Regions from separate parts of the Pseudoalteromonas sp. MM17-2 genome, predicted to be linked through region 3. Evidence: predicted binding sites of a transcription regulator. Region 3 holds the regulator's gene; each other region holds the start of a gene.
What was found. The regulator sigma-54, encoded in region 3, starts transcription at its own class of promoters, with help from an activator protein. The targets are predictions, from matches to a motif close to GTTGGCACGNNNNTNGNNT.
Positions count from the first base shown of each region.

Region 1: a site for sigma-54 is predicted at 2,184-2,202, ahead of glnA (glutamate--ammonia ligase). Genes of this name have one in related genera too.
Region 2: a site for sigma-54 is predicted at 2,192-2,210, ahead of MHM93_RS10245 (DUF3192 domain-containing protein). Genes of this name have one in related genera too.

Region 1 is NZ_JAKRFV010000005.1:164,565-169,162, forward strand. It holds gene typA (translational GTPase TypA) at 1-1,816, opposite strand, end outside; gene glnA (glutamate--ammonia ligase) at 2,259-3,665, shown strand; gene MHM93_RS06620 (DUF4124 domain-containing protein) at 3,832-4,365, shown strand; gene glnL (nitrogen regulation protein NR(II)) at 4,461-4,598, shown strand, end outside.
Region 2 is NZ_JAKRFV010000010.1:93,700-98,297, reverse strand. It holds gene MHM93_RS10255 (PhoH family protein) at 1-670, shown strand, start outside; gene MHM93_RS10250 (diguanylate cyclase) at 840-1,742, shown strand; gene MHM93_RS10245 (DUF3192 domain-containing protein) at 1,773-2,150, opposite strand; gene MHM93_RS10240 (D-2-hydroxyacid dehydrogenase) at 2,290-3,234, opposite strand; gene zntR (Zn(2+)-responsive transcriptional regulator) at 3,399-3,812, shown strand; gene MHM93_RS10230 (SO_0444 family Cu/Zn efflux transporter) at 3,796-4,598, shown strand, end outside.
Region 3 is NZ_JAKRFV010000003.1:3,511-8,108, reverse strand. It holds gene MHM93_RS03230 (KpsF/GutQ family sugar-phosphate isomerase) at 1-400, shown strand, start outside; gene kdsC (3-deoxy-manno-octulosonate-8-phosphatase KdsC) at 400-951, shown strand; gene lptC (LPS export ABC transporter periplasmic protein LptC) at 948-1,502, shown strand; gene lptA (lipopolysaccharide transport periplasmic protein LptA) at 1,492-2,016, shown strand; gene lptB (LPS export ABC transporter ATP-binding protein) at 2,016-2,741, shown strand; gene MHM93_RS03205 (RNA polymerase factor sigma-54) at 2,766-4,262, shown strand; gene hpf (ribosome hibernation promoting factor) at 4,288-4,575, shown strand; gene ptsN (PTS IIA-like nitrogen regulatory protein PtsN) at 4,577-4,598, shown strand, end outside.

The DNA of each region.
Region 1 (4,598 bases), on a different contig from region 3:
TTGACTCACGAGATGCGCGCTTACGCTCGCTCTCAGTCAATAATTTCTTACGGATACGGATGCTTTCCGGAGTCACTTCTACCAGCTCATCATCATCAATGAACTCAAGCGCTTGCTCAAGGGTCATCTTGATTGGTGGCACAAGTGTTTGCGCTTCATCAGTACCTGAAGCACGCACGTTGGTTAACTGTTTACCTTTTAGGGCATTAACCGTAAGGTCATTGTCACGGCTGTGAATACCGATAACCATACCTTCGTATACTTCAACACCATGGCCGATAAATAGCTTACCACGCTCTTGCAGGTTAAATAGCGCGTTAGTCAGCGCCTTACCTTGGGCATTCGCTATCAATACACCGTTCATACGCTGGCCGATCTTACCGCCTTTGTGTGGGCCGTAATGATCAAACGTGTGGTACATCAAACCAGAACCTGAGGTTAACGTCATGAAATCAGTCTGGAAACCAATCAAGCCACGGCTTGGGATCATAAAGTCCATACGAATACGGCCTTTACCATCTGGAGACATATCAGTCATTTCTGCTTTACGTAAACCCAGCTGCTCCATGATAGAGCCTTGGTGCTCGTCTTCACAGTCGATAGTCACTGTTTCGTAAGGTTCTTGGATTTCACCATCAACTTCACGCAAGATAACTTCTGGACGAGACACGGCAAGTTCATAGCCTTCACGACGCATGTTTTCGATAAGTACGCCCAAGTGTAGTTCACCACGGCCTGATACACGGAAGCTATCAGGGTTATCGGTCTCTTCTACGCGTAATGCCACATTATGAACTAGCTCGGCTTGCAAACGTTCAAGGATATTACGTGAGGTGACGTATTTACCTTCTTGGCCAGCAAAAGGTGAGGTATTTACAGAGAACGTCATGGTAACAGTAGGCTCATCAACACTCAGTGCTGGTAACGCTTCAACCGTGTTGACATCACAAATAGTATCGGAGATTTTCAACTCGCCAAGGCCACTCACCGCGATGATGTCGCCGGCAGTTGCCTCTGTCGCATCATGACGGTCAAGACCTAAGTAAGTAAGCACTTGGCCCACTTTGCCGTTACGTTTACTGCCATCAGCACCGACAATAGTAACCTGCTGATTTACTTTCACAGTACCACGCTTAATACGGCCTACGCCGATAACGCCAACGTACGAGTTGTAATCAAGCTGTGAGATTTGCATCTGTAGCGGCCCTTCTGGATCCGCATCTGGTGCTTCAACTTCTTTAACGATGGCTTCAAACATTGGTTCCATGTTGTCAGAAGGCTCATCTAAATCGAGCGTTGCCCAACCATTAATCGCTGATGCATAAATAACTTTAAAGTCTAACTGTTCATCGGTTGCACCTAAGTTATCGAACAAGTCAAATACTTGGTCCATAACCCAATCAGGGCGTGCACCCGGCTTATCAACCTTGTTAATAACAACGATTGGCTTCAGCCCTTGCGCGAACGCTTTTTGCGTTACAAAGCGCGTCTGCGGCATTGGCCCTTCTTGTGCGTCAACAAGTAATAGTACGGAGTCAGCCATCGAAAGTACGCGCTCTACCTCGCCACCAAAGTCGGCGTGCCCAGGGGTATCGACGATATTGATATGGTAGTCTTTCCAGTTGATTGCCGTGTTTTTAGCTAGGATGGTAATACCACGTTCTTTTTCAAGATCGTTCGAGTCCATCACTCGCTCTTCGTTGCCACCACGGGTTTGTAGTGTGCCCGATTGCTCAAGCAATTTATCAACCAAAGTCGTTTTACCATGGTCAACGTGTGCGATAATCGCGATATTTCTTAACTTTTCGATGCTCATATATTTACTTAGAGGCTAACCCCATATTTCCTAAATGATCCACACCCAGCGGCGCGGGCCACCTGTGTCGAGTTTAAAAGGTCGCGTATTATCCCTTATAACGCCACTAGATGAAAGTTTATCCAGCTAATTAATTTACTTCCGTGCCTAACATAGCCCAGTCGCTTGACATAAAAATGACACCGAGACTGTGCTATCAGTGTTTTTTAGTGCGCTCACTGTCTTATTTGAGTCATCCCTTGATACATGACAATGCAGCCTGAAAAATTTGCACTACAATGTAGCAAGTTCGCACCCTATTGGTGCAAAAAATAAGTTTGAGATTACCAAATAGAAAGTAACCCCCTACTAAACAGACACTTATACTTTTGGCATGGTTTAAGCTTACCCATGCACAAATGCAGTAAATTGCAGCAAATAATAATCCATAGTTGGAGGACACATGTCACAATCGGTATTAGATTTTATTAAAGAGCACGACGTAAAATTCGTTGACCTTCGTTTCACCGACACCAAAGGTAAAGAGCAGCATGTCTCTATTCCTCATCACCAGGCTGATGAAGATTTCTTTGAAGACGGTAAAATGTTTGACGGCTCTTCAATTGCAGGCTGGAAAGGCATTAACGAGTCAGACATGGTGCTGATGCCAGATGCTGAAAGCGCTAAGCTTGATCCGTTCGCCGAAGAAACCACACTTATCGTACGTTGTGACGTTGTTGAACCTTCAACTCTTCAAGGCTATGAGCGCGACCCTCGCTCTGTGGCCAAGCGTGCTGAAGAATATATGCGCTCAACAGGTATTGCCGATACGATTCTGTTTGGCCCTGAACCAGAATTTTTCCTTTTTGACGATGTTAAGTACAAAACAGATATGTCTGGGTCAATGTATAAAATCGACGCTGAAGAAGCATGCTGGAACTCAGATAAAGATTACGAAGGCGGTAACACCGGTCACCGTCCTGGCGTCAAAGGTGGTTACTTCCCTGTTGCTCCAGTGGACTCATCACAAGATTGGCGTAGTGCCACTTGCATGGTGCTTGAAGAACTCGGCCAAGTCGTTGAAGCTCATCACCACGAAGTAGCAACAGCTGGCCAAAACGAAATCGCCACCCGCTTTAACACCATGGTTTTGAAAGCGGACGAAATTCAAGAGATGAAGTATGTTATTCATAACATGGCGCACCTGTATGGTAAAACCGCTACTTTCATGCCTAAGCCTGTGGTTGGCGACAATGGTTCAGGCATGCATTGTCACCAGTCTCTAGGTAAAGATGGTAAGAACATCTTTGCAGGCGACAAGTATGGTGGCCTATCAGAAGAAGCGCTTTACTACATCGGTGGTATCATCAAGCACGCCAAAGCTATTAACGCCTTTGCCAACGCTTCGACAAACTCATACAAGCGCCTTGTTCCGGGTTTCGAAGCACCTGTTATGCTTGCTTATTCAGCACGTAACCGCTCAGCGTCTATTCGTATCCCTGTGGTTCCATCAGAGAAAGCTCGCCGTATTGAGGTGCGCTTCCCAGACCCTACAGCGAACCCATACCTTGCCTTCTCAGCGATGCTAATGGCGGGTCTTGACGGCATTAAGAACAAGATCCACCCTGGCGACGCCATGGATAAAGATCTATATGACTTACCGGCAGAAGAGGCGGCAGAAATTCCAACAGTGGCAGCGTCATTGCAAGAAGCTCTTGATTCACTTGATGCGGATCGTGAATTCTTGACGCAAGGCGGCGTATTCACTGACGACCTTATTGATGCATACATCGGCTTGAAATCAGCTGAAGTAGAAAAGCTCAACATGACTACACACCCTGTAGAATTTGAAATGTACTACAGCGTGTAAAACCGCATAACTACCACTTAGTTATATCATGTGTGTTCTCAAAGCCTGCTTAGCAGGCTTTTTTTATGGTAAAAAAGTTGTAAATAGACTAAAGTTAGGGTTTAACCAAGTAATTGGTTAATTTTCGGCTAACTATAAGAATAATAAACGTAAAATAGGAAGTAGCGTGACAACGAAGTGGTCTATCTTATGCGTTTTCATGGTTCTGGGTTTGAGTGCCTTTAACGCCAACGCAACCAATAAAAGCATCTATGTATGGAAGGATGAGAACGGTGTATTAGTTTTTTCTGACTCTCCAAGAAAAGGCGCTGAGAAGGTAAAGTTAAACTCCCCTGCGATGAGTATGCCCTCAACTGACACGCAAATTCTTGAGCAGGATAATAACGCTAACCAAGGAATTAATTTCTCAGTCGCTATTACCACTCCAAATCAAGAAGAAACAATTCGTGATAACACAGGCTCTGTACATGTTACAGGCCAAGTATCACCGCGCTTTATGCAAGGCCACCGCGTGCAACTTATGCTCGACGGAAAGCCTTACGATAAACCGCAATCATCAACGGTGTTTGTGATGCGTAATGTTGATAGAGGGGCGCATCAAGTACGGTTACGCCTAGTGGATGGCAATGGTAAACAGCTGGCCACTTCTGAACCTGTGACATTTTATCTGCATCGCCGTTCAGTGATCACAGGCCCTTAAGCTGCATATCACTCCGGGTTGCGCACCGATTGGGCAACCCGGCTAAATACTGCTAAGATAAATCGCACCAAATTGGTGCAACACCGAAATTAATAATGAAGCTTCCTCGTGATTTTTTCCAACAAATGTGGGAAAACCTACATACCGCTATTTTAGTCTTAGACCAAGATTTCAATCTGGTGTATGCCAATACTAGCTGTACCGAACTCCTTGGGCTAGGCTTAAAACGCATC
Region 2 (4,598 bases), on a different contig from region 3:
AGTCGAACGGCTATTGGCGCGCAGCGCCTGGGGCGTTAAACCAAAAAATATTTACCAAGGCATGGCCATGGACGCCTTGCTCGACCCAGATATCGAACTGGTGTTACTCACTGGCCCGGCAGGGTGCGGCAAAACTATTTTAGCCTTAGCGGCCGCCCTTGAAATGATCATCGAAAAAGGCATATACGACAAACTAATTGTGACCCGCAATACCCCTGAAATAGCGGAGTCTATAGGTTTTTTGCCGGGCACTGAGGAAGAAAAAATGGCGCCTTGGCTGGCAGCGATCACCGATTCTTTGGAGGTGTTGCACAAAGGCGATGAGAACCCGATTTCCAGTCGCAACTATATTATGGAAAAAGCCAATATTCAGTTTAAATCGGTGAACTTCATGCGTGGGCGTAGTATCCAAAATGCTGTGGTATTGCTTGATGAGAGTCAGAATTTAACAGCCTCACAGTTGAAAACGATCATCACGCGCTGCGGGGCGGGCACTAAATTGATTTGTTCGGGGAATCTGGCGCAAATAGACAGTAACTATCTGACCCCAGTGACATCGGGTTTGACCTATATCGTTGAGCGTTTTAAGCATTTCGAGGGCAGTGCCACCGTAAACCTAAACGGTGTGGTGCGCAGTCGCCTTGCTTCATTTGCTGAAGAAAACCTCTAAGCATACAAGCTGACTCACTGTGTATGTGGCTAATTTCTGCCATATATTCAGTGAATTGTTAGGTATTTATGTCTAAACTGGGTAAATACGTTAAATAGCGGGTTATACGTGATTAAAATCATACTTTATCATTGGTTTTGTGAGCGGTTTAGACAGATGGGACAATTAAATGAGGCCAGCGCGCATTCTTGTTGTCGATGATGACGAGTTAAATCGGGTGATTTTGGAAAAAACACTGAGCCCCAAGCACGACGTAATTTGTGTAGAAAGTGCTGAGGCCATGTTTGAGTGGCTAGCGACTAACAGTGTTGACCTGATCTTGCTGGACATAGTCATGCCCGGTATGGACGGCTACGAGGCGCTGCGTAAACTTAAGCATGATGAGCGCACCCAGCCTATTCCAGTCATTATCATTTCCGCCAATGATTCACTCGTCGATGAAGCTAAAGGCCTTGAGCTCGGTGCCATGGACTACATAACCAAACCCTTTGGTAGTGCCATAGTGCGCGCGCGAGTTAAAAACCAGCTGACTATCAAGCAAAAGAACGACCTGTTAGAGATGCTGGTCAGTATCGATGGCTTAACCGAAATCCCCAATCGCCGCTATTTTGATGAACAGCTCTCGCGGGAGTGGCGGCGTAGTGTCCGCGCTGGGTTGCCGTTATCTGTGGTGCTCATTGATATTGACTTTTTTAAACGCTACAACGATCACTATGGCCACCAACGCGGTGATGAGTGTTTGAAGAAAGTGGCTTCAACCTTGGTGGCCAATTGTCAACGTGGTAGTGACTTCGTCGCTCGCTATGGCGGAGAAGAATTTGCTGCTGTGCTGCCAGGGAGTGAAGAGGGGACAGCCATGGCGTTGGCACAAAAGCTAAAACGCGTTATAGAAGAGCTTAACGTGGCGCATATAGACTCGCCTGTTGCTGACCACGTCACTCTCAGTATAGGGGTGTCCACCTATCCTGGTTTTGGGGACGCGCAATCGGAATCACAGCTTATTGAGCGCGCTGACAGGGGGCTTTATAAAGCCAAGCAACAAGGGCGTAACACCATTGTATTTTTCGCATAAAAAAAGCCACCCCTGTGGGTGGCTGAACGTTTACAGCTTATTGATAAGCGCTTGGTAGGCGCTGTCACCTACACTGACTAAGGCGCCATCAGCAAACACCAAAGGGGTGCATTCGTCCTTTGAGATTTTGCCATCCGACTTTTTACTTTGCGTGGCGTAAAACAACACTTGGTAGTTGTCTTGTTGATGACGGAAAGATTCACTGAAATCTGGCGTTCCCAAAGAGTTTTTCACTTGCGCAAACCCCGTACCTAGCTGCAAGTCAGCAATGTATGTGCGGTTATCTTTTTGTTGCTGCTGCCAATCACTGCCAGCCCAACGAGCATCAGCATCGCCATCATTCACTGAAACAACACAGCCTCCCAATAAAGGAAGGGCGACTAAAGCGGCAATAAGTGTTTTTTTCATTGTTATATCCGTTATTAAGTATTGTTAACACCTAGGTAAGATAACAAATTTAATGCCAATATTTATTTGTCTTTATTATCATTAGGTTATGAAATGATTAAGTTGTCTCTTAGGCCTAGAAACCCATAGTTTAGTGAATCTAACTAACCTGATTGCGGATTTCACCATTGGCAAACCCAATAATATTCTTCGCCAATTGTTCAATGAGGCGGTCGCGGGCTTGGCGAGAGGCCCAAGCAATGTGTGGCGTGAGCAATAAGTTATGGCCTTGATATGCAATTAATGGGTTATCTGTGGTGGCAGGCTCACGTGTGAGCACATCTAACGCCGCACCGGCTATATCGCCTTGCTCTAGGGCCGCAACGAGCGCTTGTTCATCAATAATAGGGCCACGTGCTGTATTGATGAGCACTGCACTTGGTTTCATTAAAGCGAATGCGTCGGCGTTAAATAGTTGCTGAGTTTGTGGCGTTAAAGGACTATGAATAGAGACCACATCAGCGTTTTGCAGTGCCTGTTCAAAGCTAACCCGTCCTTCTCGTACTGGCTGTCCCTTACGCTCCGCAACAATGACCTTCATAGCGAAGGCTTCTGCAACGCGCGCCACCGCCTGACCTAACTCACCATAGCCGATGATAGCAAGGGTTTTATCGGCAAGCTCCTCAATGGCATAATCCAAGCGGCAAAACATATCACTTTGTTGCCAAGCACCTTGATGGCAGTCATTAATGTAGCGATGAATATTACCTAATAAGGCGTTGAGTAGGGCGAAGGTGTGCTGCACCACTGAGGCGGTAGAGTAGCCAGCAACATTACATACTGTGATGCCTTGCTCGGCTGCACCTTGTAAGTCGATATTGTTGGTGCCGGTGGCAGCAACACAAATCAATTTGAGCTTAGGTAGCGATTGCATGTGTTCAGCATTAATCACTACTTTATTGCTAATAATAACCTCGGCATCTTGGCAACGAGTAACAACGGACTGTGGCTCAGTTAGCTCATAAGCATGGAAGTCTCCGAGTTGCTCCAGTGGGGCTAAGCTATTGTCACCTAAAGTTTTTGCATCAAGTAGTACTATGTTCATAACTCTCTTCTTTCATTTGGCCAGTTAGACAAAGTAGGCGTTAAAATACGGTGGTTTAGCACTAGTCTTTCATGGTGACTTGGCGGACGCAAAAAAAATATTGACCTTGGAGTTAACACTAAGGTCTACAATCAGTGACAGTTAAATAACTGCGAGAAAAACTAATGCGAATTTCAGAGTTAGCAAAAAAGGTGGACATGAGTCCCGATACGCTTCGTTACTACGAACAGCAAGGGCTATTACAGTCGCCTAATCGCACTGCAGCAGGATACCGGGATTATACGCACGCCCATTTAGCGCAATTAAACTTTATTCGTCGCGCTAAAGACGTCGGCTTTAGTTTGCAAGAAATCTCTGAGTTATTGAAGATTAACTTTGAGAAACAGCAGCATAGCTGTCATGAAGTGAAGCAACTCACGTTGCGGAAAAAGGCACTTGTGGCAGAGCGTATCGCTGAGTTGCAACGCTTTTATGCCTCTCTTTCACAATTAGCCGAGCAGTGTTGTGGCACAGAATTACCGGCAGAGCATTGTTCAATTTTGACCGCATTGGAGGACATTGATGGACTTACTAACTAATTTTTGGCAACTGTTTGTGCTATCTGCACCTTGGCTGATGCTGGGGCTGTTTTTAGCTGGGCTCATCAATGTATATCTTCCTGCTAACTTTTTGCAACGCCACCTTGGTAAAGAAGGCTTTTGGACAACTGTGAAAGCGGCTTTTATTGGCGCGCCCATGCCGTTGTGTTCTTGTGGCGTGATCCCAGCAGCCGTTGGGCTCAGACGGGCAGGCGCTTCGAAAAGTGCGACTACGTCCTTTTTAGTCTCTACGCCTGAAACTGGTGTCGACTCAGTGTCTGTATCCTATGTCTTATTGGGCCCTTTTATGGCTATTATTCGTCCTATCGCCGCAATTACCAGTGCCATTACCGCAGGTGTGCTAGTAGGTAAAGAGCCTAAGCCCGAGGCAACCCCGACACAGCCATCGTCGCTGAGTTGCTGCGCCGAAAAAACGCCACAGCCGCGCACTTCATGTTGCACCAATAAGCAACAAGCGCCAGTATCTCAAGTTCCCACGCAGGTACAACAGGCTGATAACACAGCGCCGGCCTCATGCTGCAGTAGCCGTTCTAAAGCTACAAAAGAGCCCAGTTTCATGGCTAAGTTTAAGCAAGCGGTGCACTTTAGTACTACGAAACTGTTAAACGATACCGCCATGTGGTTAATGATTGGTCTGTTTTTCGCGGCGTTAGTGCAAACTTATGTGCCCGCTTCTTACTTAAGCCAGTGGGGCAGCGGATTATTGGCGATGACGGTGATGGTGCTTATCAGTATTCCAATGTACATTTGTGCCACGGCATCTAC
Region 3 (4,598 bases):
CTTAGGTAAACGTTTATTACTGACCTTGAATGATGTTATGCATAGCGGCGATGACGTGCCACGCAGTCACCAATCACAAAGTATTAAAGAAGCCTTGTTAGAAATCTCAAGCAAAGGCTTAGGCATGACCGCTGTTGTCGATGATAATGAGCGACTGGTAGGGCTATTTACCGATGGCGATTTACGCCGTGTATTGGAGCAGCGAGTGGATATTCACAACACCGCGCTGATTGAGGTAATGACTCCAAACTGCACCACAGCCGATGCTCATATGCTGGCGGCGGAAGCACTGAAAATTATGGAGCAAAAGCGCATCAATGGACTCATTGTGACCGATCACGAGCAACGTCCCATTGGCGCGCTGAATACGCAAGACTTATTGCGCGCGGGGGTGATTTAGTGTTGTTTTCAGAGTTATACCAAGCCATAGACGAAGACGCATGGCAACGTGCACAGCGCACTCGATTGTTAATTTGCGATATTGATGGCGTGTTTTCAGATGGCCGTATCTATTTAGGCAATCAAGGCGAGGAATTAAAGGCCTTTAATACCAAAGACGGGTTCGGCATTAAAGCGTTGCTCAATGCGGGTGTTGAAGTTGCTGTTATCACCGGGCGACAATCACAGATAGTACAAACGCGAATGCAAAGTTTGGGTGTCCCCCACATTTATCAAGGTAAAGAGAATAAGCTCGAAGCCTATGCACAGTTAAAACGCACATTAAACCTAAGCGATGAGCAAATAGCCTACATTGGTGATGATGGCCCTGATTTACCGGTGATGGAGCAAGCCGGGTTCGCCGTAGCGGTTAATGACGCTCACCCACTGGTTAAGCGAATAGCCCATTACAGTACCTTGCTACCGGGCGGTTTTGGTGCTGTGCGTGAGCTCACAGATTTGCTGATGCTGGCCCAAGGACATAGCCTGGGAACACAGGGAAGTAGCACATGAACGCAGCGAGAGCGCTCATATCACTGCTATTTATCGTCGCGATGGCGTGGCTTTGGTACCCTTATTTTATGAAGTCGACAGATGATGGTGTCGCTCAGCAAGACCATATTGCCACACCCGACTATATCGCAACTGGGCTAAGTCAGACTAGTTATAACGATCAGGGTGAGTTAAGCCACACCGTTTATGCTGAGGAAATGGAGCTGTATCAAGAGCTCGGGTTTACGCATTTCACCAAGCCAGTATTTACCTTATATGGTGAAACAGAAAATTGGCAGGTAAACGCCGATGAAGCGACTTTATACAACAACAACATTTTGATCTTGGAAAATAACGTCACCGCCACCAACTTAAAAGAAGGGGCGATGATTGAGAAGGTCAGCGCTGAGGCCATCCAAGTTGATATAGATAGCCAGCGCATGGAGTCCGAGCAGGCTGTAGTATTAAGTGGCCCGAATATGAAGATCACCGGGCAAGGCTTGAAAGCAGACCTCAATACAGAGATAGTTGAATTAACAGAACATACGCGAACAATATATTATGACCAATAAAATCAGTGCATTAATTACATCCATCGCAATTGGCTTATGCTCTGCCAGCGCTACTGCTGAGCAAATCACCGCCAAGGAAGTGTTAATTGATGCCGACAAACAACAAGCACTGATCAAAGAAAATATCACTATTTTTGATAAGAACGTGCATATTGTTCACGGCAAACGGGAAATAAAAGCTGACCGCCTTGAGGCTCACCGTCGTCCAGAATTGGGTGATAACAAGCAATTGCTCGTAGCCACCGGCTCACCAGCTGTGTACACCGAAGTGATGGAAGATGGCACTGAGATTTCTGCACAGGCGCTGGAAATTCGTTATGACGTCGCCTCTGAGACCCTTAAAATTCAAGGTGATGCTAAGATTGCCATGGCCGACCAGCATATCGTTGCCGAAACCATAAGCTATGATATTGCCAAACAGCTGATCACCGCCGAAAAGGATGAAAACTCCAGCACACGAGTGCGCACAACATTAACACCACAAAGTGACGATACGCCGGAGAAAGAGCAATAATGGCGACTCTTAAAGCACAAAAATTAGCGAAAAGCTATAAAGGCCGGGAGGTCGTCAAAAGTGTGGGCTTAGAAGTGCAAGCAGGTAGTATCGTCGGCTTGCTCGGCCCTAATGGAGCCGGTAAGACAACTACTTTTTACATGATAGTTGGCTTGGTACCCAGTGATAAAGGCACCATCAGTATTGATGATGAGGATATCACCTTAATGCCGATGCACTCTCGTGCGCGCTTAGGTATTGGTTATTTACCGCAGGAATCATCTATTTTTCGAAAGCTGACAGTTTTTCAAAATTTGATGGCCATCCTAGAAACCCGCAAGGGCTTAAGCAAAGCAGAGCGTGAAAGCGAGCTTGAGGGCCTGCTTGATGAGTTTAATATACAGCACATTCGAGACTCACAAGGAATGGCGTTATCTGGTGGCGAACGTCGCCGGGTAGAAATAGCGCGAGCATTGGCGGCAAACCCCAAGTTTATCTTGTTGGATGAACCTTTTGCTGGTGTCGACCCTATTTCAGTGTTAGATATAAAGAAAATCATAGAGCATCTGCGCAATCGTGGCATTGGTGTATTAATCACCGACCACAACGTGCGAGAGACCCTAGACGTATGTGAAACCGCATACATTGTTTCCCATGGCGAGCTCATTGCTTCTGGCACTCCAGAGCAAGTTCTTGCCGATCAAACGGTTCGCGACGTCTATTTGGGTGAGCAGTTTAGATTATAACGATTAAAGGATTGTTAGAGATACATGAGGCAATCATTACAGCTGCGCCTAGGCCAGCAATTAACAATGACCCCACAATTGCAGCAAGCGATTCGCCTGTTGCAGCTCAGTACTTTGGATCTCCAACAAGAAATTCAAGAGGCGTTGGACGCCAACCCTTTACTTGAAGTTGAAGAAGACAATTACGCCGACAATAACGACAACCAAGAGCAAAAAGAGTCGACGTCCGACAACCAAAATAACGACACCGCCGAGACGGCCAGCGCCAGTAAGGATGAAGTTGAAAGTGCTGATGCCATGAACAACGAGTCCATCAGTGAAGACTTGCCCATGGATGTGTCTTGGGATGAGTATATTAGTGCGGCTCCCGTTGCCTCCTCTGGGCCTATGCCAGAAGATGAGTCTATCTACCAAGGCGAAACCACCGAGTCGTTACACGATTATTTAATGTGGCAGCTGCAATTAACACCTTTTAGTGCCACCGACGAGGCCATCGCCACAGCCATCATTGAAGCCATCAATGACAACGGCATTTTAACGGTCAGTTGTGAAGAACTGCTGGAAAGCTTGAATCATGATGAACAAGACGATGGTATCGAGCTCGATGAAATTGAAGCCGTTCTTAAGCGTATCCAACTCTTTGATCCTGTAGGAATTGGTGCGCGTTCTTTACAAGAGTGCTTGTTGATCCAGCTCAAGCAATTTGACCCACAAACCCCTTGGCTTGAAGAGACCAAAGAGGTAGTTTTTAACTATATTGATTTGCTTGGTAGTCGTGACTATCGCACCTTGATGAAAAAGACTAAGCTTAAAGAAGCGCAGTTAAAAGAGGTGATGACACTGATACACAGTTTAAATCCGACTCCTGCAGCCACGATTGTGCGAGAGCAGTCAGAGTATGTGATTCCAGATGTATCAGTGAAGAAAGTTAAAGGCCGCTGGGTGGTTGAATTAAACCCAGATAGTATGCCTAAGATCCGCGTTAACGATCACTATGCATCAATGTCGCGAAGCTGTAAGTCGCAAAGTGATAGTCAATTTATTCGCTCGCATTTACAAGAAGCGAAATGGTTTATAAAGAGCTTGGAACAACGCAATGATACGCTACTTAAAGTAACTAATTGCATTGTTCAACAACAACAGGCATTCTTTGAACATGGTGAAGAGGCAATGAAGCCAATGGTGCTTAATGACGTTGCCGAAATGGTGGAAATGCATGAGTCAACGATTTCCCGTGTGACCACCCAAAAGTATATGCATACACCACGGGGTATTTTTGAGCTGAAGTACTTTTTCTCCAGCCATGTTACAACCGAAAACGGAGGTGAATGCTCGTCCACAGCGATTCGAGCATTGATCAAAAAGCTAGTAGCTGCGGAGAATCCTGCTAAGCCGTTGAGTGATAGCAAGATTGCCGACGTACTAGCCGAGCAAGGAATTAAAGTGGCTCGGCGCACGATAGCTAAATATCGTGAATCGCTAGCCATTCCACCGTCAAATCAGCGTAAAAGTTTGATATAGACGTTAGACAAGAAGGAAAATGCTTATGCAACTAAATCTTACCGGTCGTCACGTAGAAATCACTGATTCTCTTCGCAACTATGTGAATAGCAAATTTGCAAAATTAGAGCGTCACTTTGACCATATAAATAATGTGCATGTCATTCTTGATATTGAAAAACTAACACAAAAAGCAGAAGCTACTCTTCACGTTAACGGTGGTGAACTGTTCGCAACCGCAGAGCACCAGGATATGTATGCGGCGATCGACGGCTTAATTGATAAGCTCGATCGTCAAGTGATTAAACATAAAGAGAAATTATCTCGTCACTAACATGAACCTAGATTCACTCTTTA